Linked DNA regions of Aromatoleum aromaticum EbN1. The protein of the gene in region 3 interacts with the protein of the main gene of each other region in a pairwise test. Links are inferred from orthologs where the notes say so. Each region holds a gene or a part of one and is shown on either strand. Other genes may lie near its edges. The genes, in order: ftsA, EBN1_RS03505, EBN1_RS08540 and ftsZ.

Region 1 (3,652 bases), 960 kb from region 3 along the record:
CGGCGGCGAGGACGGCACGGTGCAGGGGCTGCTGGAACTGCTGAAGATCCCTTACACCGGCAGCGGCGTGATGGCCTCCGCGCTGGCCATGGACAAATGGCGCACGAAAATGGTGTGGGCCGCATGCGGCCTGCCGACACCGCGCTACGCGATCCTCGCCGGGGATACCGACTGGGAGGCCGTCGTCGCCGAGTTGGGGCTGCCGATCTTCGTCAAGCCGGTGCATGAAGGCTCGAGCATGGGCGCGACGAAAGTCACCGCGGCGAGCCAGCTCAAGGCGGCGTGGGAGCGCGCGGCGCGCTTCGATGACCTCGTGCTGGCCGAGGAATTCATCGTCGGCGCCGAGCTGACGGTGCCTTTCCTCGCCGAGCGTGCGCTGCCGGTGATCCGCATCGAGGCGCCGGGCGGGAAATATGACTATCAGAACAAGTATTTCACCGATGAAACCCGCTACCTGTGCCCAAGCGGCCTGCCCGCCGAACAGGAGCAGGCGCTGCAGGCGCTGGTGATGAAGAGCGCGCGCGCGCTTGGCTGCCGCGGCTGGGGTCGCGCCGATCTGATGCTGACCGGGGACGGCCGGCCGTACCTGCTCGAGATGAACACTTCGCCCGGCATGACCGGCCATTCGCTGGTGCCGATGGCGGCCAAAGCCGTCGGGCTGGACTTCACCGCGCTGTGCCTGGCGATCCTCGAGGACGCGCGTCTTGGCTGACTTCCGTCCCGGCACCGCGTTGCGTCACGGCGGCCTCGGCGGCAACCGGGCGCCGGCACGCGCCCGCGAAAAGGAAGGATTGTGGGACAGGCCGGCGACGCTGAACCTGATTTCGGAGGTGCTGATGCTGTTCGCGGCGGTCGCGCTCGGCTACGCGCTCGTGGTGTGGTTCCTGTCGCGGCCGCTTTTTCCGCTGCGCGAAGTCGTCGTGCTGACGCCGCCGGCACAGGTCACGACAGCGCAACTCGAATACGTCGCGCGCACCGCGATCCGCGGCAATTTTTTCTCGGTCGACCTCGAGCAGGTGCGGGGGGTGTTCGAGAAGCTGCCGTGGGTACGCCGTGCGGAAGTACGGCGGCGCTGGCCGGACGTCCTCGAACTGCGGCTCGAGGAGCACCAGGCGGCGGCGTACTGGACGGTTTCGGAGAGCGGCGAATCGCAGCTCGTGAATCGCTACGGCGAAGTGTTCATCGCCGCCAGCAACGCCGACATCCCGGCTTTCTCGGGCCCGCAGGGCTCGGCGGCATACATCCAGTCGCGGCATCGCGAGTTCGAGCGCGTGCTCGAGCCGCTCGGTCGCCGTCTCGTCAGCCTGGCGCTGTCGGCGCGCCAGGCGTGGCAGTTGCGCCTCGACGACGGCCTGGTCATCGTGCTCGGCCGGGACCATGAAAAGGCCCCGACTGATCAGCGGCTGGCGCGCTTCGTTCATGCGTGGCCGAACGCGCGCGACAGCGTCGGAGTACAGGTTGCGGTAGCGGATCTCCGCTATCCGAGCGGATTCGCGCTCACTCCGGTGGGCGACTTGAAAGCAACGAAAGGCAAGCAATGAGCAAGGAATACAAGGACTTGGTCGTCGGTCTCGATATCGGTACCGCCAAGGTCACCTGCATGGTGGCCGAGTCGCGTCCGGACGGGCGCCTCAATGTCATCGGGCTCGCGACGCAGCCGACCAGCGGTCTCAAACGCGGCGTGGTTGTGAATATCGAGGCCACCGTCGATGCGATCGCGCGCGTGATCCAGGAAGTCGAGCAGATGGCCGAGTGCAAGATCCGCGACGTCTATACCGGGATCGCCGGCAGCCACATCAAGAGCTTCAATTCCAACGGGATGGTCGCGATCAAGGACAAGGAGGTCACGCCGCTGGACGTCGAGCGCGTGATCGAGGTCGCGCGCGCGATGCCGATCCCGGCCGAACAGCAGATCCTGCACATCCTGACGCAGGAGTTCATCATCGACGGCCAGGGCGGCGTGCGCGAGCCGATCGGCATGAGCGGCGTCAAGCTCGAGGTCAAGGTGCATATCGTCACCGGCGCGGTGTCGGCGGCACAGAACGTCATCAAGTGCGTGCGCCGCTGCGGCCTGGAGGTCATGGACCTGATCCTGCAGCCGCTCGCGTCGAGCTACGCGGTGCTGACCGAGGACGAGAAGGACCTCGGTGTGTGCCTCGTCGATATCGGCGGCGGTACGACCGACATCGCCGTCTTCACTCATGGCGCGATCCGCCACACTGCGGTGCTCCCGATCGCCGGTGACCAGGTCACCAACGACATCGCGATGGCACTGCGCACGCCGACCTCCGAAGCCGAGGAGATCAAGATCCGCCACGGCGTCGCGCTGCACACACTCGCCGATCCCGAGGAGATGATCGAAGTGCCCGGCGTCGGCGACCGGCCGCCGCGGCCGCTGTCGCGCCAGCGTCTCGCCGACGTCATCGAGCCGCGGGTCTCCGAACTGTTCGAGCTGGTGCAGGCCGAATTGCGCCGCAGCGGCTACGAGGAGCTGCTGTCGTCGGGGGTCGTGCTGACCGGCGGTTCCTCCATGATGCTGGGCATGGTGGAGCTCGGCGAGGAAGTGTTCCACATGCCGGTGCGCATCGGCTCGCCGCAGTATGCAGGAGGGCTTGCCGACGTCGTGTGCCAGCCGCGCTACGCGAACGCGATGGGGCTGGTGATGGAAGGGTCCGCGCAGCGCCGGCGGGGCATGCTGGCACGTGAAACGCGCAGTGTCCGCCAGGTGTTCGGGCGGATGAAGTCATGGTTCGAGAAGAATTTCTGAGCGGATGGGGAGTCATCCGTCGAATTTGAAGGTGCGCCCGCGTTAACCTGCTATTTAGTTATAAAATTTGCGTTTGACACTAAATGCAGTGGCCGGGAACGCAGTGCGCAAAACGGTTGATATTCAGGAGACGAGGCAAATGATCGAAATCGTTGAGAAGGAACAGACCGGCACGGTGATCAAGGTGATCGGTGTCGGCGGGGCCGGCGGTAACGCTGTCGACCACATGATCCGCGAGAATGTGCAGGGCGTGGAGTTCATCGTTGCCAACACCGACGCCCAGGCGTTGAGCCGCTGCCTCGCGCCGAACAAGATCCAGCTCGGCAGCTCCGGGCTCGGCGCGGGATCGAAACCCGAAGCCGGCCGGGCTGCCGCGCAGGATTCGCGCGATGCCATCGCGGCGGCGCTCGACGGCGCGCACATGTGCTTCATCACCGGCGGCATGGGCGGCGGCACCGGCACCGGTGCCGGCCCGGTGGTCGCCGAGATCGCGAAGGAGATGGGTATCCTGACCGTCGCGGTCGTCACCAAGCCGTTCGACTTCGAAAACCGCCTGCGGGTGGCCGAGAGCGGTATCGAGGAACTGACGCGCTACGTCGATTCCCTGATCATCGTGCTCAACGACAAGCTGCTCGAAGTGTATGGCGACGACGCCGGCTTCGAGGACTGCTTCCGCTCGGCGGACAACGTGCTGCGCAGTGCGGTCGGCGGCATTGCCGAGATCATCAATGTTCCCGGCCTCGTCAACGTCGACTTCCAGGACGTGCGCACCGCGATGGGCGAGATGGGTCGGGCGATGATGGGCTCGGCGGAAGCCGATGGCCTCGATCGGGCGCGCATCGCTGCCGAGCAGGCCGCGGTCAGCCCGCTGCTCGAAGGTACGGA
Region 2 (4,651 bases), 1.1 Mb from region 3 along the record:
GATCGTTCCCCGGCCGAACGCATCCGGCGCTTTGCGGCGATCCTCATCGACGCTGGCATCGTCACGACGACCCGCAAGACGCGCGGCGACGACGTGAACGCGGCCTGCGGGCAGCTCGCCGGACAAGTGCAGGACCGGTCGCGGCGCACGGTCAGGCTGGTGAAGCCGATGGAGGGCCGCTGAGGATGCGCCGGTTCGCGGGACGGCTGCTCCTTTGCGCTGTCGTGTTCGGGCTGACTGCGTGCGCGGCCCCATCGGGGGCAGGACGCCCGATCGCGGAGCGACCGGTCTCCGACGTGCCGGCGACGAATCCGGCGACGGCGAGCGCCAAGGTCCACGTGGATCTCGGCATGGCCTATCTACAAGTCGGGCGCTACGCGGTTGCGCTCGACGAGGGGCGGGCGGCTCTCGCGAGCGATCCCGCGTACTCGCCGGCGTATCACCTGATGGGTCTCGTCTATATGTTCATCGACGACCGGAACGCGGCGCGCGACAATTTCCAGCGCGCACTGCAGAAGGCGCCGAACGACCCCGAATTCAACAACAGCTATGGCTGGTTCCTGTGCGTGTCGGGGCAGGAAGCGGAAGGGCTCGAACGGCTCGCGCTCGCCGCGCGCAACCCCTATTACCGCACGCCTTCACGGCCCTACGCGAACGCGGGCCTGTGCCATCTGCGGCGCGGCAACGATGCTGCGGCCGAGGCCGAGTTCCAGCGCGCGGCAGAGCTCGACCCATCCAACGCGCAGGCGCTCTACCACCTTGCCGCGATCGCCTACCGCCGCGGCGACTACGAGCTTGCGCGGAACCATCTCGTGCAGTTGCACCAGCAAAGCGAGCCGTCAGCGGAGTCCGTATGGCTCGGTGTGCGCACCGAGCGCAAACTCGGCAATCGTGAGGCCGAGTCGAGCTACGCGGCGCAACTGCGCGGCCGTTTTGCCGATAGCGGGGAACATCGGGCAATGAAACAGGGAAATTACGAGTGAACGACGTTCATCGTGAAGAGGACGCGACCCCGGTCGAGCCGGCTGCTGCCGCATCTGTCGGACAGATCCTGCGGCGTGCACGCGAAGCCCGCCACGAGACCGTAGGCGACGTCGCGTACGCATTGAAACTGACTTCCCGGCAGATCGAGGCGATGGAAGCCGAGCGCTTCGAGCTGCTGCCAGGGCCGGCGTTTGTTCGCGGCTTTCTGCGCAATTACGCGCGGTATCTCGGGATCGATCCGGCCGCGCTGCTCGCCGGCCTCGCAAAAAACGCCGCTGCGATGCCGGTCGAACTCGCTCCGCTGTCGAATGCCGAAGGTGTGATGCCGAGCGGCAGGGCGGCGCGTTCCGCTCGTCTGCCGGCAGCGCTGGTTGCCGGCGCCTTATTGACCGTTGTCGTCGCGGGATGGTTTTTCGACTGGTTCCAGATGCCGGATACCGAAACCGCGACTGTCGAATTGGCGCCGTCCGAAGGGGAGGCAACGCCATTGCCGGTGCCGCTCGAACCTCCGTCCGCGGCCGAGCCCGACGTGGCGCCGCAACTGTCCTCGCCTGCTGCGGTGACGCCGGATGGCGTGGCGGCGAACGACGTGCCGCCGCAGGCGCCCGCCGCGGCGCCTTTGGCGGAAGCCGCTCCCGCGTCCATTGCGGAAGACAGGGCGACCACCACCGTTCCCGCCGGACTGCCGGGCGTCGAACACCTCGTGTTTCGTTTTGCCGGTGAATCGTGGGTGGAGGTGCGCGACGCGACGGGGAAGGTCATTTTTTCCGGCCTCAATGCGGCGGGCAGCACCCGTACGGTCCAGGGCCAGCCGCCGTTCGGGCTCGTCGTCGGCAACGCGCAAAAGGTCACGACGGAATTTCGCGGCCAGCCGCTGGACCTTGTTCCCCATATTCGCGTCGGCGTCGCAAAGCTGACCGTGAAGTGAGCTGAAATGGCAACGAATTCTTCTTCGGGATCACTCGTCCGTCACAAGACCCGGCAGGTCAGGGTGGGGCGCATCAGCATCGGTTCGAACGCGCCGGTGGTCGTGCAGTCGATGACGAACACCGACACCGTCGACGTGCTCGGAACCGCAATGCAGGTCGCCGAGCTCGCCCGCGCCGGCTCCGAGCTCGTGCGCATCACGGTCAATAACGAGGCGGCCGCGAAAGCCGTGCCGCATATCCGTGATCGCCTGCTGGCGCTCAACGTCGACGTGCCGCTCGTCGGCGACTTCCACTACAACGGGCACAAGCTGCTCTCCGAGCATCCGGCCTGCGCCGAGGCGCTGGCGAAGCTGCGGATCAATCCGGGCAACGTCGGCGCGGGCGCGAAGCGCGACCCGCAGTTCGCCGCGATCGTCGACATCGCGTGCCGCCACGACAAGCCGGTGCGCATCGGCGTGAACTGGGGGAGCCTCGATCCGTCGGTGCTGGCGCGCGTCATGGACCAGAACGCGAAGCTCGCACAGCCGCGCGACGCGAACGCGGTGATGCGCGAAGCCCTCGTCGTCTCGGCGCTGGAGTCGGCGGCGAAAGCCGAAGAATATGGGCTCGGGGGCGACCGCATCATCCTGTCGGCGAAAGTGTCGAGCGTGCAGGACCTGATCGCGGTGTATCGCGATCTGGCGGCGCGCTGCGACTATCCGCTGCACCTCGGGCTGACCGAAGCGGGAATGGGGTCGAAAGGCATCGTCGCCTCGACCGCGGCGCTCGCGGTACTGCTGCAGGAAGGCATCGGCGACACGATCCGCATCTCGCTGACGCCGGAACCGAACGGCAGCCGCGCGCAGGAAGTCGTCGTCGCGCAGGAAATCCTGCAGACGATGGGCCTGCGCGCGTTCACGCCGATGGTGATCGCGTGCCCGGGGTGCGGGCGCACGACCAGCACTTTCTTCCAGGAACTGGCGTCGGGCATCCAGTCCTACGTGCGGGACCAGATGCCGGTGTGGCGCGAGCAGTACGACGGCGTCGAGAACATGACCGTCGCGGTGATGGGCTGCGTCGTGAATGGGCCGGGCGAGAGCAAGCACGCCAACATCGGCATCTCGCTGCCCGGCACCGGCGAGACTCCCGCGGCACCGGTGTTCGTCGATGGCGAGAAAACCGTCACGCTGCGCGGCGACAATATCGGCACCGAATTCAAGGCCATCGTCGACGACTACGTGGCCACCAGATACGTGAAAAAGGCGGGCTGAACCGTCAGCTTATGACAGAAAAAAAACCGATGATTCAGGCCTTGCAGGCGGTACGCGGGATGAACGACATCCTGCCCGACGAGGCCGAAGCCTGGGAGCATTTCGAAGATATCGTCCGCGACTGGTTGCGCAGCTACGGCTACCGGCCGATCCGCATGCCGATCGTGGAGCCGACGCCGCTGTTCAAGCGCGCGATCGGTGAAGTCACGGACATCGTCGAGAAGGAAATGTACTCTTTCGAGGACGCGCTCAACGGTGAACAACTGACGCTGCGCCCGGAGGGCACGGCATCGTGCGTGCGCGCGGCGATCCAGCACAAGATGCTGTCCGCCGGCGCGCAGCGCCTCTACTATCACGGCCCGATGTTCCGCCACGAGCGGCCGCAGAAAGGGCGCTACCGCCAGTTTCACCAGATCGGCGTCGAGGCGCTGGGCTTCGACGGTCCCGATATCGACGCCGAACACATCCTGATGTGCGCGCGCCTGTGGGACGATTTCGGGCTGGAGGACGTCAGGCTGGAGCTGAACTCGCTCGGCTCCTCCGACGAACGGGCGCGCCACCGGGCGGAACTCGTCGCGTACCTCGAGAGGCATCGCGAGCGCCTCGACGACGATGGCAGGCGGCGCCTGCATACGAATCCGCTGCGCATCCTCGACACCAAGAACCCCGAACTGCAGGACCTCGTCGATAACGCGCCCAAGCTGCTCGATTTCCTCGGCGAGGACTCGCTGAAGCACTTCAATGGCGTACAGGTGCTGCTCAAGGACGCTGGCGTGCCGTACCGCATCAACCACCGGCTCGTGCGCGGCCTCGACTATTACAACCGTACCGTGTTCGAGTGGGTCACGACGCGGCTCGGCGCGCAGGGCACGGTGTGCGCGGGCGGCCGCTACGACGGTCTCGTCGAACAGCTCGGCGGCCGTCCGGCGCCGGCGGCCGGTTTCGCGATGGGCATCGAGCGGCTGCTCGCGCTATGGCGCGAAAGCGGCGGCGAGGCCGAACCGGCCCAGCCGGACGTGTACGTCGTCCACCTCGGCGAGCAGGCTCAGCGCCTCGCGTTTCGCGCCGCCGAGGCCCTGCGCAGCCATGGTTTCGCGGTGTTGATGCATTGCGGCGGCGGCAGCTTCAAGTCGCAGATGAAGAAAGCGGACGCAAGCGGGGCGCCGGTCGCAGTCGTGATCGGTGACGACGAGGCGGCGACGGGGGAAGTCGGCCTGAAGCCGTTGCGCGGCCCCGGCGGCCAGCAGCGCGTCGCGCTCGATGGCCTCGCCAATGCAGTGGCCGAATGCCTGTTCACGGAAAATGAGGAAGAAGATGGCAGTTTATGACCTGGAAGAACAGGAGCAGATTTCCGAGCTGAAGGCCTGGTGGGCCCAGTACGGCAAGCTCGTGACGACGCTCGCAGTGGCGGCGGCGCTCGCGTCGGTCGGCTGGCAAGGCTTCAGGTGGTACCAGAACAAGCAGGCGAGCGAGGCCGGCGCGCTGTAT
Region 3 (7,754 bases):
AAACGCGCACGCCGCGCCCTTCGAAAAACGCGATGCCCCACCCGTCACGATGGTGATCGGTGACGCCGCCGCGCGCCTGGAAGCCCGCGAACGAGAAACAGATGTCCGTGGGCACGTTGCAGTTCATGCCGAGGAGCTGACACATCGCCGGTCCTTTCAGGTCGCTGATCGCTATTTGCCATTATAGCGAGCGGCGCGCAGGGTCATTCCGGCGACGCCCGCCCCTGCCTTGGGCGGCATGCCGATCGATCAGGCGTCGAGCTTGCGCTTGAGCATCTCGTTGACCTGCGCCGGATTCGCCTTGCCCCGGCTCGCTTTCATGACCTGGCCGACGAGCGCGTTGAACGCCTTCTCCTTGCCGGCGCGGAATTCGTCGACGGATTTCCGGTTCGCGGCGAGCACTTCGTCGATGAGCGGTTCGAGCGCGCTGCTGTCGTTCACCTGCCGCAGGCCCTGCGCTTCGATGATGCGATCGGCGGCATCGGCGCCGGAGCCGCCTTCGCCGTTCCACAGCGCGGCGAACACTTTGCGCGCGATGTTGTTCGAAATCGTGCCGTCGGCGATGCGCTGCACGAGCCCCGCGAGCTGCGCGGGTGTGACGGGCGAGTCGCCGATGTCGCGTTCGGCGCGGTTGAGCTGCGCGGCGAGTTCGCCCATGACCCAGTTCGCCCCCAGCTTCGGCACCTGACTCCCCGGTTTCGTGTCGGCAGTGGCGAGCATCGCCTGGTAGTACGCGGCGATTTCCTTCGCCGCAGTGAGGCTCGCCGCGTCGTAGGCGGACAGGCCGTAGTCGTTGATGAACCGTGCCTTCATCGCGCCCGGCAACTCCGGCATCTCGCTGCGCACGCGTGCGATCCATTCGGACGGGATCACCAGCGGCAGCAGATCGGGGTCGGGGAAGTAGCGGTAATCGTGCGCGTCTTCCTTCGAGCGCATCATGCGCGTCTCGCCCGTGTCGGGGTCGAACAGCACGGTCGCCTGCTGGATCCTGCCGCCGTCCTCGATCGTGCCGATCTGCCACTGCACTTCGAAGTCGATCGCCTGCTGCAGGAAGCGGAACGAGTTCAGGTTCTTGATTTCGCGGCGCGTGCCGAGCGGCCCGCCGGGGCGGCGCACCGAGACGTTCGCGTCGCAGCGGAACGAGCCTTCCTGCATGTTGCCGTCGCAGATGTCGATCCAGCGCACCAGCGCGTGCAGTGCGCGCGCGTACGCGACGGCCTCGGCCGACGAGCGCATGTCGGGTTCGGAGACGATTTCGAGCAGCGGCGTGCCGGCGCGGTTCAGGTCGATGCCGCTCATGCCGTGGAAGTCTTCGTGCAGCGACTTGCCGGCATCTTCCTCGAGGTGCGCGCGCGTGAGCTGCACGGTCTTCTCGTAGGCTTTGTCACCGTCGCCGACGCGGATCGTGATCGCGCCGCCCTGCACGACCGGCAGCTCGAACTGGCTGATCTGGTAGCCTTTCGGCAGATCCGGGTAGAAGTAGTTCTTGCGCGCGAAAACGCTTTTTGGTGCGACCGTCGCGCCGATCGCAACGCCGAAGCGGATCGCCCGCTCGACCGCACCGCCGTTCAGGACCGGCAGCACGCCCGGCAGTGCGATGTCGACGGCGCTCGCCTGCACGTTCGGCTCGGCGCCGAACGCGGTCGAGGCGGCGGAAAAAATCTTCGACGCGGTGTTCAGCTGCGCATGGACTTCCAGTCCGATGACCACTTCCCAGTCGTTTCTGCTCATGGTGTCAAACTCTCGTTCAGGCGGCGATCGCCGGCCGGCGCAGGTGCCAGTCGCTCGCCTGCTGGAAGCGGTGCGCGGCGTTCAGCAGGCGCGCCTCGGAAAAGTAGTCGCCGACGAGCTGCAGGCCGACCGGCAGCTCGCCCGCGCCGAAGCCGCACGGGTGCGACAGGCCCGGCAGGCCGGCGAGGTTCACCGCGATCGTGTAGATGTCCGACAGGTACATCTGCACCGGATCGTCGGACTTCTCCCCGATCGTCCACGCGGTCGTCGGGCTCGTCGGGCCGGCGATGACATCGCAGCCGGCGAGCGCAGCCTGGAAATCCTGCGCGATCAGGCGGCGCAGCTTCTGCGCCTGCAGGTAGTACGCGTCGTAGTAGCCGTGGGACAGCACGTAAGTGCCGACGAGGATGCGGCGCTTGACTTCGGCGCCGAAGCCTTCGGCGCGGCTCTTCGAATACATCTCGGCAAGGTCGCGGTATTCGGCGGCGCGGTGGCCGTAGCGCACGCCGTCGAAGCGCGACAGGTTGCTCGACGCTTCGGCCGGCGCGATCACGTAATAAGCAGGGATCGCGAGCTGCGCGTTCGGCAGGCTCACGTCCACCGTCGTCGCGCCGAGCGCGCGGTAGCCGTCGAGCGCCGCCTCGACCGCGGCGCGCACGTCGTCGGCCATGCCCGCGCCGAAAAACTCCTTCGGCAGGCCGATGCGCAGGCCCGCGAGCGGGCGGGCAGCGGCCGGCGCGGCGAGTTCGCGCGAATAGTCTTCGGCCGGCCGTTCGAGGCTCGTCGAGTCGCGCGGATCGAAACCCGCCATTGCGGTCAGGAGCTGCGCGCAGTCGGCCGCGGACGCGCCGAAGGCGCCGCCCTGGTCGAGCGAACTCGCGTACGCGATCATGCCGTAGCGGCTGACGACGCCGTAGGTCGGCTTGATGCCGGTGACCCCGGTCAGCGCCGCCGGCTGGCGCACCGAGCCGCCGGTGTCGGTGCCGGTAGCGATCGGCACGAGGCGCGCAGCGACTGCGGCCGCCGAACCGCCAGACGAGCCGCCGGGAATGCGGGTCGTGTCCCAGGGGTTCTTCGCCGGGCCGAAGTGGGAGTTCTCGTTCGACGAGCCCATCGCGAACTCGTCCATGTTGGTTTTGCCGAGGCTCACCGCGCCGGCGGTTTTGAGCAGGCTGACGACGTGCGCGTCGTACGGGCTGACGAAGTTCGCGAGCATCTTCGAGCCGCAGGTGGTCAGCACGCCTTCCGTGCAGAATACGTCCTTGTGCGCGAGCGGGATGCCGGTGAGCGGCCCGGCATCTCCCGCGGCGATGCGCGCATCGGCGGCGCGGGCAGCTTCGAGCGCGCCGTCGCGGTCGACGGTGATGAAGGCGTTGAGGCTCGCATCGAGCCGCTCGATGCGGTCGAGGAAGAGCGTCGCGAGTTCGACGCTCGAGATTTTTCGGGCGTCGAGCGCGGCGCGCAGTTCGGTGAGGCTGGCGTTGATCATATGTCGTGGGAGCGCCGCGCAGCCGGGACGAAAATGATTCGTGCGATCCCTGCCGCTGCCCGGCGCCCGCTGTTCCTTACTCGATAACCTTGGGAACGAGATACAGTCCGGCTTCGGTCTGCGGCGCGATGCGCTGGAACGCTTCGCGGCGATCGGACTCGGTGGCGACGTCGGGGCGCAGGCGCTGCGCGACGTCCTGCGGGTGGCTCATCGGCTCGACGCCGGTGGTGTCGACCGCCTGCATCTGCTCGATCAGGCCGAAAATGCCATTCAGCTTGCCGCGGGTCGCTTCGGCGTCGGCGTCGGAGAGTTCGATGCGGGCGAGCGTGGCGATGCGCCGGACCTGTTCAGTGGAGAGCGACATGAGGTAATAAAACCTGCTTAAGTCACAAAGATTTGTAGGTTATCATATTCGTTTGCCGCCTGTTCTGGCCGGTACATCTGCCCGTCTTCATTGGTCTCGGAATTGTCCATGTTTGGTTTCCTGCGCTCTTATTTTTCCAACGATCTGGCGATCGACCTCGGCACTGCGAACACGCTGATCTACGTGCGGGGCAAAGGCATCGTGCTCGACGAACCGTCGGTGGTCGCGATCCGTACCGAAGGCGGCCCGAACGCGAAACGCACGATCCAGGCTGTCGGACACGCGGCCAAACAGATGCTCGGCAAGACTCCCGGCAACATCACCGCGATCCGGCCGATGAAAGATGGCGTGATCGCGGACTTCGTCGTGACCGAACAGATGATCAAGCAGTTCATCAAGAAGGTGCATGACTCGCGGATGTTCTCGCCTTCCCCGCGCATCATCGTCTGCGTTCCCTGCGGCTCGACGCAGGTCGAGCGGCGCGCGATCCGCGACGCCGCGCTCGCTGCCGGCGCGAGCCAGGTGTACCTCATCGAGGAGCCGATGGCCGCGGCGATCGGCGCGGGACTGCCGGTGTCGGACGCGACCGGTTCGATGGTCGTCGACATCGGCGGTGGCACGACCGAAGTCGGCGTGATCTCGCTGGGTGGCATGGTCTATGCGGGGTCGGTGCGGGTCGGCGGCGACAAGTTCGACGACTCGATCGTCAATTACATCCGCCGCAACTACGGCATGCTGATCGGCGACACGACTGCGGAGAACATCAAGAAGGGAATCGGCTCCGCTTTTCCGGGCTCGGAAGTGCGCGAGATGGAAGTCAAAGGCCGCAACCTCGCCGAAGGCATTCCGCGCAGCTTCACGATTTCCAGCAACGAGATCCTCGAAGCGCTGACCGAGCCGCTGAACCAGATCGTCTCCGCGGTGAAGATCGCGCTCGAACAGACGCCGCCTGAACTCGGTGCCGACATCGCCGACCGCGGCATGGTGCTGACCGGTGGCGGCGCGCTGCTGCGCGACCTCGACCGGCTGCTGATGGAAGAAACCGGTCTGCCGGTGATCGTCGCCGACGAGCCCTTGACATGCGTCGCGCGCGGCTGCGGCATGGCGCTCGAGAAAATGGACAAGCTTGGTTCCATCTTCGCTTCGGAATAAGACGAACCCCGGGCCGCGGCGCCTGCCGCTCGCTGCTCGCCCCGCCTAGTCGCCGCGATGTCGCTGGCCGGCCATCAGTCTCCGCCCGTTTTCAAGCAAGGCCCGACGCCGCTCGTGCGGCTGCTCGTGCTCGTCTCGGTGTGCCTGGCGATGCTGGTGGCGGACCTGCGGTTCCGCTACCTCGAAGTGGTGCGCCAGGGGCTGTCGGTCGCGACCTGGCCGCTGCAGATGGCGGCAGCCGCGCCGGTCGATTTCGTCCGTGACGCGGCAGTCTATTTCGCGACGCTCGTCGAAGTGCAGCAGGACAACGCCGAGCTGCGGCGCAGCCAGCTCGATGCGGCACAACGGCTGCTGCGCTTCGAGCAGCTCGAACGCGACAACGCGCAGTTGCGGGAACTGCTGCAGATGGCTCCGGCACCGGGCGTGCGCAGCGTCGCGGCCGAAGTCCTTTACGACGCCCCCGATCCGTTCTCGCGCAAGGTGATCCTCGACCGCGGCAGCCAGCACGGCGTCGCGGCCGGGATGGCGGTCGTCAACGCGCAGGGCATGATCGGGCAGGTCACGCGCGCGTATCCGGTGCAGGCCGAAGTCACGCTGCTGACCGACAAGGACCAGGCGGTGCCGGTGCAGGTCGCGCGCAACGGCCTGCGCGGCGTGCTGTTCGGCGCGGGACTGGGGCGCATGGAGCTGCGCTTCACGTTGTCCGGAGTCGATGTGCTCCCTGGCGACCGGCTGGAAACGTCGGGGCTCGACGGCATCTTCCTCGCCGGGCTGCCGGTGGCCGAAGTCGTCAGCGTCGATCGCGAATCGCAGACTTTTGCCGTCGTCCTGTGCGATCCGGTCGCTGCCGTCGAGCGCACGACGCAGGTGCTGGTGCTCGGACGTGCCGAAGCCCCGCCGCCCCGGCCGCAGCCGCAGCCGCAGTCCCCGGCGCTGCGCCGCCCCGAGCGGAAAGGATAATCGTGCAGCCGACCCATCGATCGAGCCGCATCCTGCAGCCGGCGAAGAACTGGTTCGTGTTCCTGAGCCTGTTCGTCGCGCTCGGGCTGGCGTACATCCCGACCGGCCGCCTGCCCGGCGTGCCGGACTGGGTACCGTTGGTACTGGCTTTCTGGTGCATCCGCGAGCCGCTGCGCGTCGGCATGGGGACGGCTTTCGTGTTCGGCGTGCTGGTCGATATCGGGCAGGGCGCGGCGATGGGGCAGCACGCGCTCGCCTATGTCGTGCTCGCCTACCTCGCGACGTCCATCGCGCGCCGCGTGCTGTGGTTTCCGCCGTTGCAGCAGGCGCTGCACATCCTGCCGATGTTTTTCCTGACGCAGCTCATCATGGTGCTGGTGCGGCTCGTGGCCGGCGCCGAATTTCCCGGCTGGGAGTATTTCCTGTCGAGCTTCACGAGCGCCGCATTGTGGATTCCGCTGCACTTCCTGCTGTTGCTGCCGCAGTATCGGCCAGTGGACCGGGACGATAACCGGCCGATCTGACGATGACCGAATTCCGCACTCCCGAGGAGGAACTGGGGCGCTTTCGCCGCCGGGTGCTGGTTGCGGGCATCGTCGCGCTGGTGTGCTTCGGCCTGCTCGCGGCGCGCTTCTATTACCTCCAGGTGGTCCGCCACGACTACTTTCTCACGCGCGCCGAGGACAACCGCATCGGCCTCGTGCCGATCGTGCCGACGCGCGGTGCGATCCTCGACCGCAACGGCGTGACGCTGGCGCGCAACTTCGCCGCCTACACGCTCGAGATCACGCCGTCGCAGGTCGCCGATCTCGACGAGACGATCGATGCCTTGAGCGAGATCGTGACGATCGATGCGCGCGACCGGCGGCGCTTTCGCAAGCTGCTCGAGGAGAGCCGCAACTTCGAGAGCGTGCCGATCCGCACGCGCCTCGACGACGCCGAAGTCGCGCGCTTCGTCGCCCGGCGCTACCGCTTTCCCGGCGTCGAAGTCCAGGCGCGCCTGTTCCGCGACTACCCTCAGGGCGAAGTCGCTTCGCACGTCATCGGCTACATCGGGCGGATCAACCTGCGCGACCAGGAACGCATCGAGGAGCGCGGCGACACCGCGAACTATCGCGGCTCGGACCACATCGGCAAGAGCGGGCTGGAGCTCAGCTACGAGACAGAACTCCATGGCGTGACCGGCGTCGAGCAGGTCGAGGTGAACGCCGGCGGGCGCGCGGTGCGGGTGATATCGCGCACGCCCGCGACGACGGGCAGCGATCTCGAGCTGACGCTCGACATCGAGCTGCAGAAAGTCGCCGAGGCCGCGTTCGGCGACCGGCGCGGCGCGCTCGTCGCGATCGACCCGCGCACTGGCGGCGTGCTGGCGCTCGCGTCGAAACCGGCATTCGACCCGAACCTGTTCGTCGACGGCATCTCCACCGCCGACTGGAATGAACTCAACGATTCGCCGGACCATCCGCTGCTCAACCGCGCGATCTTCAGCGCCTATCCGCCCGGATCGACGTTCAAGCCGTTCATGGCGCTCGCGGCGCTGACGACCGGCAAGCGCACCGCGAACCAGGCGATCGCCGATCCAGGTTACTTCAGCTTCGCCGGACGCCGCTTCATGGACGACAAGGTCGGCGGCCACGGCACGGTCGACCTGCACAAGTCGATCGTCGTGTCGTGCAACACCTATTATTACCAGCTCGCGAACGATCTCGGCATCGAAGAGATCGCCGGGTTCATGGCACCGCTCGGCTTCGGTTCGCGCACCGGCATCGACATTCCCGGCGAAGCCGAAGGCGTGCTGCCGTCGCCGGCGTGGAAGCGCGGCCGCTTCAAGAAGCCCGAGCAGCAACGCTGGTACGGCGGCGAGACGATCTCGGTCGGCATCGGCCAGGGGTACAACGCCTACACTCCGGTGCAGCTCGCGAACGCGCTGGCCACGATCGTCAACGGCGGAAAGGTGTTCCGGCCGCATGTCGTGCGCCACGTGATCGACACGGCGAGCGGCGAGCGGCGAGCGATCCAGCCCGAGCCGCTCCGCCAGCTCGCGATCAAGCCGGCGCA
Region 4 (7,161 bases), 960 kb from region 3 along the record:
CGCGGTGCTGACCGAGGACGAGAAGGACCTCGGTGTGTGCCTCGTCGATATCGGCGGCGGTACGACCGACATCGCCGTCTTCACTCATGGCGCGATCCGCCACACTGCGGTGCTCCCGATCGCCGGTGACCAGGTCACCAACGACATCGCGATGGCACTGCGCACGCCGACCTCCGAAGCCGAGGAGATCAAGATCCGCCACGGCGTCGCGCTGCACACACTCGCCGATCCCGAGGAGATGATCGAAGTGCCCGGCGTCGGCGACCGGCCGCCGCGGCCGCTGTCGCGCCAGCGTCTCGCCGACGTCATCGAGCCGCGGGTCTCCGAACTGTTCGAGCTGGTGCAGGCCGAATTGCGCCGCAGCGGCTACGAGGAGCTGCTGTCGTCGGGGGTCGTGCTGACCGGCGGTTCCTCCATGATGCTGGGCATGGTGGAGCTCGGCGAGGAAGTGTTCCACATGCCGGTGCGCATCGGCTCGCCGCAGTATGCAGGAGGGCTTGCCGACGTCGTGTGCCAGCCGCGCTACGCGAACGCGATGGGGCTGGTGATGGAAGGGTCCGCGCAGCGCCGGCGGGGCATGCTGGCACGTGAAACGCGCAGTGTCCGCCAGGTGTTCGGGCGGATGAAGTCATGGTTCGAGAAGAATTTCTGAGCGGATGGGGAGTCATCCGTCGAATTTGAAGGTGCGCCCGCGTTAACCTGCTATTTAGTTATAAAATTTGCGTTTGACACTAAATGCAGTGGCCGGGAACGCAGTGCGCAAAACGGTTGATATTCAGGAGACGAGGCAAATGATCGAAATCGTTGAGAAGGAACAGACCGGCACGGTGATCAAGGTGATCGGTGTCGGCGGGGCCGGCGGTAACGCTGTCGACCACATGATCCGCGAGAATGTGCAGGGCGTGGAGTTCATCGTTGCCAACACCGACGCCCAGGCGTTGAGCCGCTGCCTCGCGCCGAACAAGATCCAGCTCGGCAGCTCCGGGCTCGGCGCGGGATCGAAACCCGAAGCCGGCCGGGCTGCCGCGCAGGATTCGCGCGATGCCATCGCGGCGGCGCTCGACGGCGCGCACATGTGCTTCATCACCGGCGGCATGGGCGGCGGCACCGGCACCGGTGCCGGCCCGGTGGTCGCCGAGATCGCGAAGGAGATGGGTATCCTGACCGTCGCGGTCGTCACCAAGCCGTTCGACTTCGAAAACCGCCTGCGGGTGGCCGAGAGCGGTATCGAGGAACTGACGCGCTACGTCGATTCCCTGATCATCGTGCTCAACGACAAGCTGCTCGAAGTGTATGGCGACGACGCCGGCTTCGAGGACTGCTTCCGCTCGGCGGACAACGTGCTGCGCAGTGCGGTCGGCGGCATTGCCGAGATCATCAATGTTCCCGGCCTCGTCAACGTCGACTTCCAGGACGTGCGCACCGCGATGGGCGAGATGGGTCGGGCGATGATGGGCTCGGCGGAAGCCGATGGCCTCGATCGGGCGCGCATCGCTGCCGAGCAGGCCGCGGTCAGCCCGCTGCTCGAAGGTACGGAACTGTCGGGCGCGCGCTGCGTGCTGATCAACATCACCGCCAGCCGCTCGCTGAAGATGTCGGAAGTGCGCGATGCAGTGAAAACGGTGCAGGCGTTCGCTGCCCCCGAAGCCTTCGTGAAATACGGCACCGTGTTCGACGAGGCGATGGAAGACCGCGTGCGCGTGACCGTCGTCGCGACCGGCCTCGGCGCGCCACGCACCGGACGCCAGCCAGTGATGCAGGTCGTGCAGGGTACGGGCACTTACGGCGCGCTCGGCGGCAACGTCAACATGGCCAATCTCGACGTCCCGGCGGTGATCCGCCACACCCGGCGCACCACCGTCGAAGCGATGAGTGCAAACGGCATGGGAACTTACGACATCCCGGCTTTCCTGCGCAAGCAGGCCGACTGACGCACCGGCGTTTCGTCCCGTTCGACAGGCGCCCCGTAGACCGCTGCCTCCGGTCGGCGTCAGGGCGCCTGTGGCCTCGCGCTCCCGCCCCAGATTTCCGCCGGAGCGAAACGCTCCTGCCGCGGTCCAATGAACCGTTGCAGGCAGTGCCGCCCGTGGACCCGCCCGGCGCGCAGGGTCCCGGAAGGCGCCGGTTGCCGTGTTAAACTGCTGGCCGGAAACAGGAATAATTCAAAAATGATCAGGCAGCGCACCCTCAAATCGATCGTCAAGGCCACCGGGGTAGGGCTGCACGGGGGACGCAAGGTCCAGCTCGTGCTGCGGCCGGCAGCGCCCGACACGGGGGTCGTCTTTCACCGCGTCGATCTCGATCCGCCGTGCGACCTGCCTGCCGATCCGTATTCCGTGTGCGACACGCGCATGTGCTCCGGACTGGAGCGCAACGGGGCGAAAGTCGGCACCGTAGAGCACCTGATGTCTGCGGTGGCCGGCCTGGGCGTGGACAATCTTCACGTCGACGTCGATGCGCCCGAGCTCCCGATCCTCGACGGCAGCGCCGGCCCGTTCGTGTTTCTGCTGCAGTCGGCAGGCATCGAGGAGCAGAAGGCGCCGAAGCGCTTCCTGCGCGTGAAAAAGGCGGTCGAGTACCGCGAGGACGACAAATGGGTGCGGCTCGAGCCGCACGACGGCTTCCGGCTGACATTCTCGATCGTTTTCAACCACCCGGCGATCGACAAGACCTCGACCAGCGTGACCGTCGATTTTGCCGAACATTCGTACGTGCGCGACGTCGCCCGCGCCCGTACTTTCGGTTTCATGCAGGATGTCGATTCGATGCGCGCCCACGGACTGGCCCTCGGTGGCAGCCTCGATAACGCGATCGTCATGGACGAATACCGCGTGCTCAATTCCGACGGCTTGCGCTACGTCGATGAGTTCGTCAAGCACAAGGTGCTCGACGCGATCGGCGACCTGTATCTGTGCGGCCACCCGCTGCTCGCGGCCTACAGCGCGCACAAGGCGGGGCACGCGCTGAACAACCAGATCCTGCGCGTCCTGCTCGAGGACCGCTCGGCGTGGGAAATCGCCACGTTCGAGCAGCCGGGAATGACTCCCGCCGCGGTGAGTCATCAGTTCGAGCTCGCGCCGGCGACCTGATCACGACGATGCTGGCCATTCGTCTTCTCGCAGTCCTTGCGGCGATCGGCATCGGCGCCTCGCTGATCGCATGGATGCTGACCGGCAATCCTCGTTATCGCCGCTGGGCGTGGAATTTCCTTCGCGCCGGCCTCGTCGTCGTCTTCGTATTCCTCGCGCTGCTCGCGCTCGAGCGGGTGTTCCTGCCGCTCGCGTGAGCGCTTCGCCGGGCCGTCCCAAGAAGCGCTCAGTCCCGCATGGCGGGACCGCGCGTAGCGCGAGGGTGCTCTAACGAGCGCTTCAGCCGGCCCGGCTGCGATCTATCAGTCGCTCCAGCGATTCGCGCAGCGGCGAATCGGCCGGCAGGCTCGATGAAAAATCGGCGAGGCTGCGCCGCCCCGCGTCCGACAGCGTCCGGTCCGGGGCAGGGCGCGGCGCTTCGCGCTCCTCGATCACCTGGACCTTGACCTGGATCGTCCGGATCGGCATGCCGGCCGCACCGAACTGTTCCGCGAGAGTCGGTGCGATCTGCTTGAGCCGCACGGCGACCGCTCCGCCATGGGCCAAGAGCACGAGAGTGTCGTTCTTGACATTGGCGACTGCGCACGCGGACGCCAGGGCCGGGGGAAGATGCTGTTCCAGCACCGCCTGAAGTTTGCGCAGGCGCGCAGCGTGGTCGCGCAAACGTGCGAGCGCGTCGCCGCTGCCGAGAAATCGCTGGATAAGCTGGGTCATGGAAGTGCGCTCGCGATCATTCCCCATGGTAGGTTTCACGCCCTGCGCCTGCAAGCGCCGCAAGGGCGGGACGTGGTCACGCCCTTGCGGCGCAGCGTGACTTGCAATACGGATCGATTCCACCCACATGCTAAACTTGCGCCTTTGCCGAATCGTCCGACCCCACCATCCATGATCTCCGGCCTACTCAAGAAAATTTTCGGCAGTCGCAATGACCGCCTGATCCGCCAGTATTCCCAGACCGTACGTGCGATCAATGCGCTCGAGCCGGAAATCTCCGCGCTGTCGGACGAGGCCTTGCAGGCGAAAACTGCCGACTTCAAGCAGCGGGTCGCGAACGGAGAGTCGCTCGACAGCATCTTGCCGGAAGCGTTCGCCGTCGTGCGCGAGGCCGGCAAGCGGGTCCACGGCATGCGGCACTTCGATGTGCAGCTGATCGGCGGAATGGTGCTGCACAACGGCAAGATTTCGGAAATGCGCACCGGTGAAGGCAAGACGCTCGTCGCGACGCTGCCCGCGTATCTCAACGCGCTGACCGGCAAGGGCGTGCATGTCATCACCGTCAACGACTACCTCGCGAGCCGTGACGCAGACTGGATGGGCCGCATCTACGGTTTTCTCGGCCTCACGACCGGCTGCAACCTGTCACGCATGGGGCATGAGGCGAAGCAGGCCGCGTACGCCTCCGACATCACCTACGGCACGAACAACGAGTTCGGCTTCGACTACCTGCGCGACAACATGGTCTATTCGACCGGCGAGCGGGTGCAGCGCGGGCTGAGCTTCGCCATCGTCGACGAAGTCGATTCGATCCTCATCGACGAGGCGCGCACGCCGCTGATCATCTCGGGGCAGGCCGAAGACCATACCGACCTCTACCTCAAGCTCAACCAGGTCGCGCCGATGCTCGCCGAGCAGGAAGGCGAAGGCGACAACGTCATCAAGCCGGGCGACTACACGCTCGACCTGAAGGCGCGCCAGGTGCTGCTGACCGAACAGGGCCACGAGAACGCCGAGCAGATCCTGACCCGGATGGGCCTGCTTGCCGAAGGCACCAGCCTCTACGACCCGGGCAACATCCTGCTCGTGCATCACCTGTACGCGGCGCTGCGCGCGCATTCGCTGTACCACAAGGACCAGCATTACGTGGTGCAGAACAACGAAGTCGTCATCGTCGACGAGTTCACCGGCCGCCTGATGGCCGGCCGGCGCTGGTCCGACGGCCTGCACCAGGCGGTCGAGGCGAAGGAAAGCGTGCGCATCCAGGCCGAAAACCAGACGCTTGCGTCGATCACCTTCCAGAACTATTTCCGCATGTACGGCAAGCTCGCCGGCATGACCGGTACGGCTGACACCGAAGCGTTCGAATTCCACTCGATCTACGGGCTGGAAACCGTCGTCGTGCCGACGAACCGGGCGATGGTCCGCAAGGACGAGAACGACAAGGTCTATCGCACCGCGAAGGAAAAATGGGACGCGGTGATCGCGGACATCCGCGGATGTGTCGAGCGCGGCCAGCCGGTGCTGGTCGGCACGACGTCGATCGAGATCAACGAGTTCCTGTCGGGCGAGCTGAACCGCGTCGATCTGTCGCACCAGGTGCTGAACGCGAAGCAGCATGAGCACGAAGCGGAGATCGTCGCGCAGGCGGGGCGCCCGGGAGTCATCACGATCGCGACGAACATGGCCGGGCGCGGCACCGACATCGTGCTCGGCGGCAGCATCGAGCGGCAGCTCGCCGCAGTACGCGACGACGAGACGCTGACGCCCGAGCAGAAGGAGGCCCGCACGGCCGCGCTGCGCGAAGAGTGGAAGCCGGTGCACGAGCAGGTGCTCGCCAACGGTGGCCTGCACATCATCGGCACCGAGCGGCACGAGTCGCGCCGCATCGACAACCAGCTGCGCGGCCGCGCCGGACGCCAGGGCGATCCGGGCAGTTCGCGCTTCTACCTGTCGCTCGAAGACCCGCTGATGAAAATCTTCGCCGGCGAACGCCTGAACGCGATCATGGTGCGGCTGAAAATGCCCGAGGGCGAGGCGATCGAGCATGCGATGGTGACGCGCTCGCTCGAATCGGCGCAGCGCAAGGTCGAGCAGCGCAACTTCGACATCCGCAAGCAGCTGCTCGAATACGACGACGTCGCGAACGACCAGCGCAAGGTCATCTATCAGCAACGCAACGAACTGCTCGAAGCCGACGACATCTCGGAGACGATCCGCGCGATGCGCCAGGGCGTGCTGCACGACAGCTTCCGCGTCCACGTGCCGGTCGACAGCGTCGAGGAGCAATGGGACATCGCGGCGCTCGAACAGGCGCTCGCGTCCGAGTTCCAGCTCCGGCTGCCGATCGGCGAATGGCTCAAGGCGGAACCGAATCTCGACGACGAGACGATCCTCAAGCGCCTCCTCGCCGCTGCCGAGGAGCAGTACGCGGTGAAGACCGCGCAGGTCGATCCGGTCGCATGGCACCAGTTCGAGCGCAACGTGATGCTGCAGAGCCTCGACACCCACTGGCGTGAGCACCTGGCGGCGCTCGATCACCTGCGGCAGGGCATCCACCTGCGCGGCTACGCGCAGAAGAATCCCAAGCAGGAATACAAGCGCGAGGCCTTCGAGCTGTTCGAGACCCTGCTCGATACCGTGCGCAACGACGTCTCCAAACTCCTGATGACGGTCCAGGTGCGCACCGAAGCACAGCTCGAGGAGGCGGAAGTGCCCCCCGAGCTCGAGAACGTGCAGTACCAGCATGCCGCTTTCGACGAGGCCCTCGGGGTCGCTACTGCTCCGGAGGCCGCGCAGGCAGCAGCGCCCGCCGGACCGAAAATCGGGCGCAACGATCCGTGCCCGTGCGGATCGGGCAAGAAATACAAGCATTGCCACGGCAAGCTGAGCTGAGATGCGATGCGCGAGGAGTTGCCGGGATTCGCCCCCGGAGCGCTCGCGCAATCGCGTGCCACGACCCGGATTCCGGTTATTCCGGGCATGGCCGATCGTTTTGACCGTGGCCACGGGCGGCCTTCCACCTCGTATCCTGTTCCACGGAGAAAACCATGCCTGTGAATCTGATCGCTGTGCAGCCGTCCGATCTCCTTCCGGTGCCCGGCGTTCGCGTCGGGGTCGCGGAGGCCGGGATCCGCAAGGCCAACCGGCGTGACCTGACGCTGATCGAACTTGCCGCCGGCAGCCGCGTCGCCGGTGTGTTCACCCTCAACCGCTTCTGCGCGGCGCCGGTGCAGCTGTGCAAGCAGCACATCGCCGGCGGCGACGTGCGCGCGCTGGTTATCAATACCGGCGTTGCGAACGCGGGCACCGGCGAACAGGGGTTGGCGGACGCCCACGCGACCTGCGTCGCGGTCGG

Evidence for each region.
Region 1: the proteins of EBN1_RS08540 (region 3) and ftsA interact in binary tests that used the Escherichia coli proteins (3 or more experiments, as listed by UniProt). The link is inferred for Aromatoleum aromaticum EbN1 from one-to-one orthologs.
Region 2: the proteins of EBN1_RS08540 (region 3) and EBN1_RS03505 interact in binary tests that used the Escherichia coli proteins (3 or more experiments, as listed by UniProt). The link is inferred for Aromatoleum aromaticum EbN1 from one-to-one orthologs.
Region 4: the proteins of EBN1_RS08540 (region 3) and ftsZ interact in binary tests that used the Escherichia coli proteins (3 or more experiments, as listed by UniProt). The link is inferred for Aromatoleum aromaticum EbN1 from one-to-one orthologs.

The regions. Positions count from the first base shown.
Region 1 is NC_006513.1:850,380-854,031, reverse strand. What follows is about bases 653-3,652. They hold ftsA (cell division protein FtsA), read left to right. Parts: upstream 653-1,537; coding sequence 1,538-2,767; downstream 2,768-3,652. Other genes in these bases: ftsZ (cell division protein FtsZ), read left to right, coding at 2,907-3,652; EBN1_RS04070 (cell division protein FtsQ/DivIB), read left to right, coding at 705-1,541; EBN1_RS04075 (D-alanine--D-alanine ligase), read left to right, coding at 653-712. In the rest of the region: more of EBN1_RS04075, read left to right, coding at 1-652. UniProt on the Escherichia coli protein: Essential cell division protein that assists in the assembly of the Z ring. May serve as the principal membrane anchor for the Z ring.
Region 2 is NC_006513.1:744,853-749,503, reverse strand. The notes cover bases 1-2,945. They hold EBN1_RS03505 (RodZ domain-containing protein), read left to right. Parts: upstream 1-979; coding sequence 980-1,912; downstream 1,913-2,945. Other genes in these bases: ispG (flavodoxin-dependent (E)-4-hydroxy-3-methylbut-2-enyl-diphosphate synthase), read left to right, coding at 1,919-2,945; pilW (type IV pilus biogenesis/stability protein PilW), read left to right, coding at 186-983; rlmN (23S rRNA (adenine(2503)-C(2))-methyltransferase RlmN), read left to right, coding at 1-183. In the rest of the region: more of ispG, read left to right, coding at 2,946-3,163; hisS (histidine--tRNA ligase), read left to right, coding at 3,193-4,491; EBN1_RS03490 (tetratricopeptide repeat protein), read left to right, coding at 4,478-4,651.
Region 3 is NC_006513.1:1,806,468-1,814,221, forward strand. What follows is about bases 2,942-5,714. They hold EBN1_RS08540 (rod shape-determining protein), read left to right. Parts: upstream 2,942-3,692; coding sequence 3,693-4,736; downstream 4,737-5,714. Other genes in these bases: gatA (Asp-tRNA(Asn)/Glu-tRNA(Gln) amidotransferase subunit GatA), read right to left, coding at 2,942-3,220; gatC (Asp-tRNA(Asn)/Glu-tRNA(Gln) amidotransferase subunit GatC), read right to left, coding at 3,297-3,584; mreC (rod shape-determining protein MreC), read left to right, coding at 4,794-5,696; mreD (rod shape-determining protein MreD), read left to right, coding at 5,699-5,714. Also shown: EBN1_RS08520 (class II glutamine amidotransferase), read right to left, coding at 1-145; Asp-tRNA(Asn)/Glu-tRNA(Gln) amidotransferase subunit GatB, read right to left, coding at 250-1,731; more of gatA, read right to left, coding at 1,748-2,941; more of mreD, read left to right, coding at 5,715-6,220; mrdA (penicillin-binding protein 2), read left to right, coding at 6,223-7,754. UniProt on the Escherichia coli protein: Forms membrane-associated dynamic filaments that are essential for cell shape determination. Acts by regulating cell wall synthesis and cell elongation, and thus cell shape.
Region 4 is NC_006513.1:844,756-851,916, reverse strand. The notes cover bases 1-2,861. They hold ftsZ (cell division protein FtsZ), read left to right. Parts: upstream 1-791; coding sequence 792-1,931; downstream 1,932-2,861. Other genes in these bases: lpxC (UDP-3-O-acyl-N-acetylglucosamine deacetylase), read left to right, coding at 2,169-2,861; ftsA (cell division protein FtsA), read left to right, coding at 1-652. Also shown: more of lpxC, read left to right, coding at 2,862-3,089; EBN1_RS04050 (hypothetical protein), read left to right, coding at 3,098-3,286; EBN1_RS04045 (DciA family protein), read right to left, coding at 3,369-3,803; preprotein translocase subunit SecA, read left to right, coding at 3,975-6,698; bifunctional glutamate N-acetyltransferase/amino-acid acetyltransferase ArgJ, read left to right, coding at 6,854-7,161. UniProt on the Escherichia coli protein: Essential cell division protein that forms a contractile ring structure (Z ring) at the future cell division site. The regulation of the ring assembly controls the timing and the location of cell division.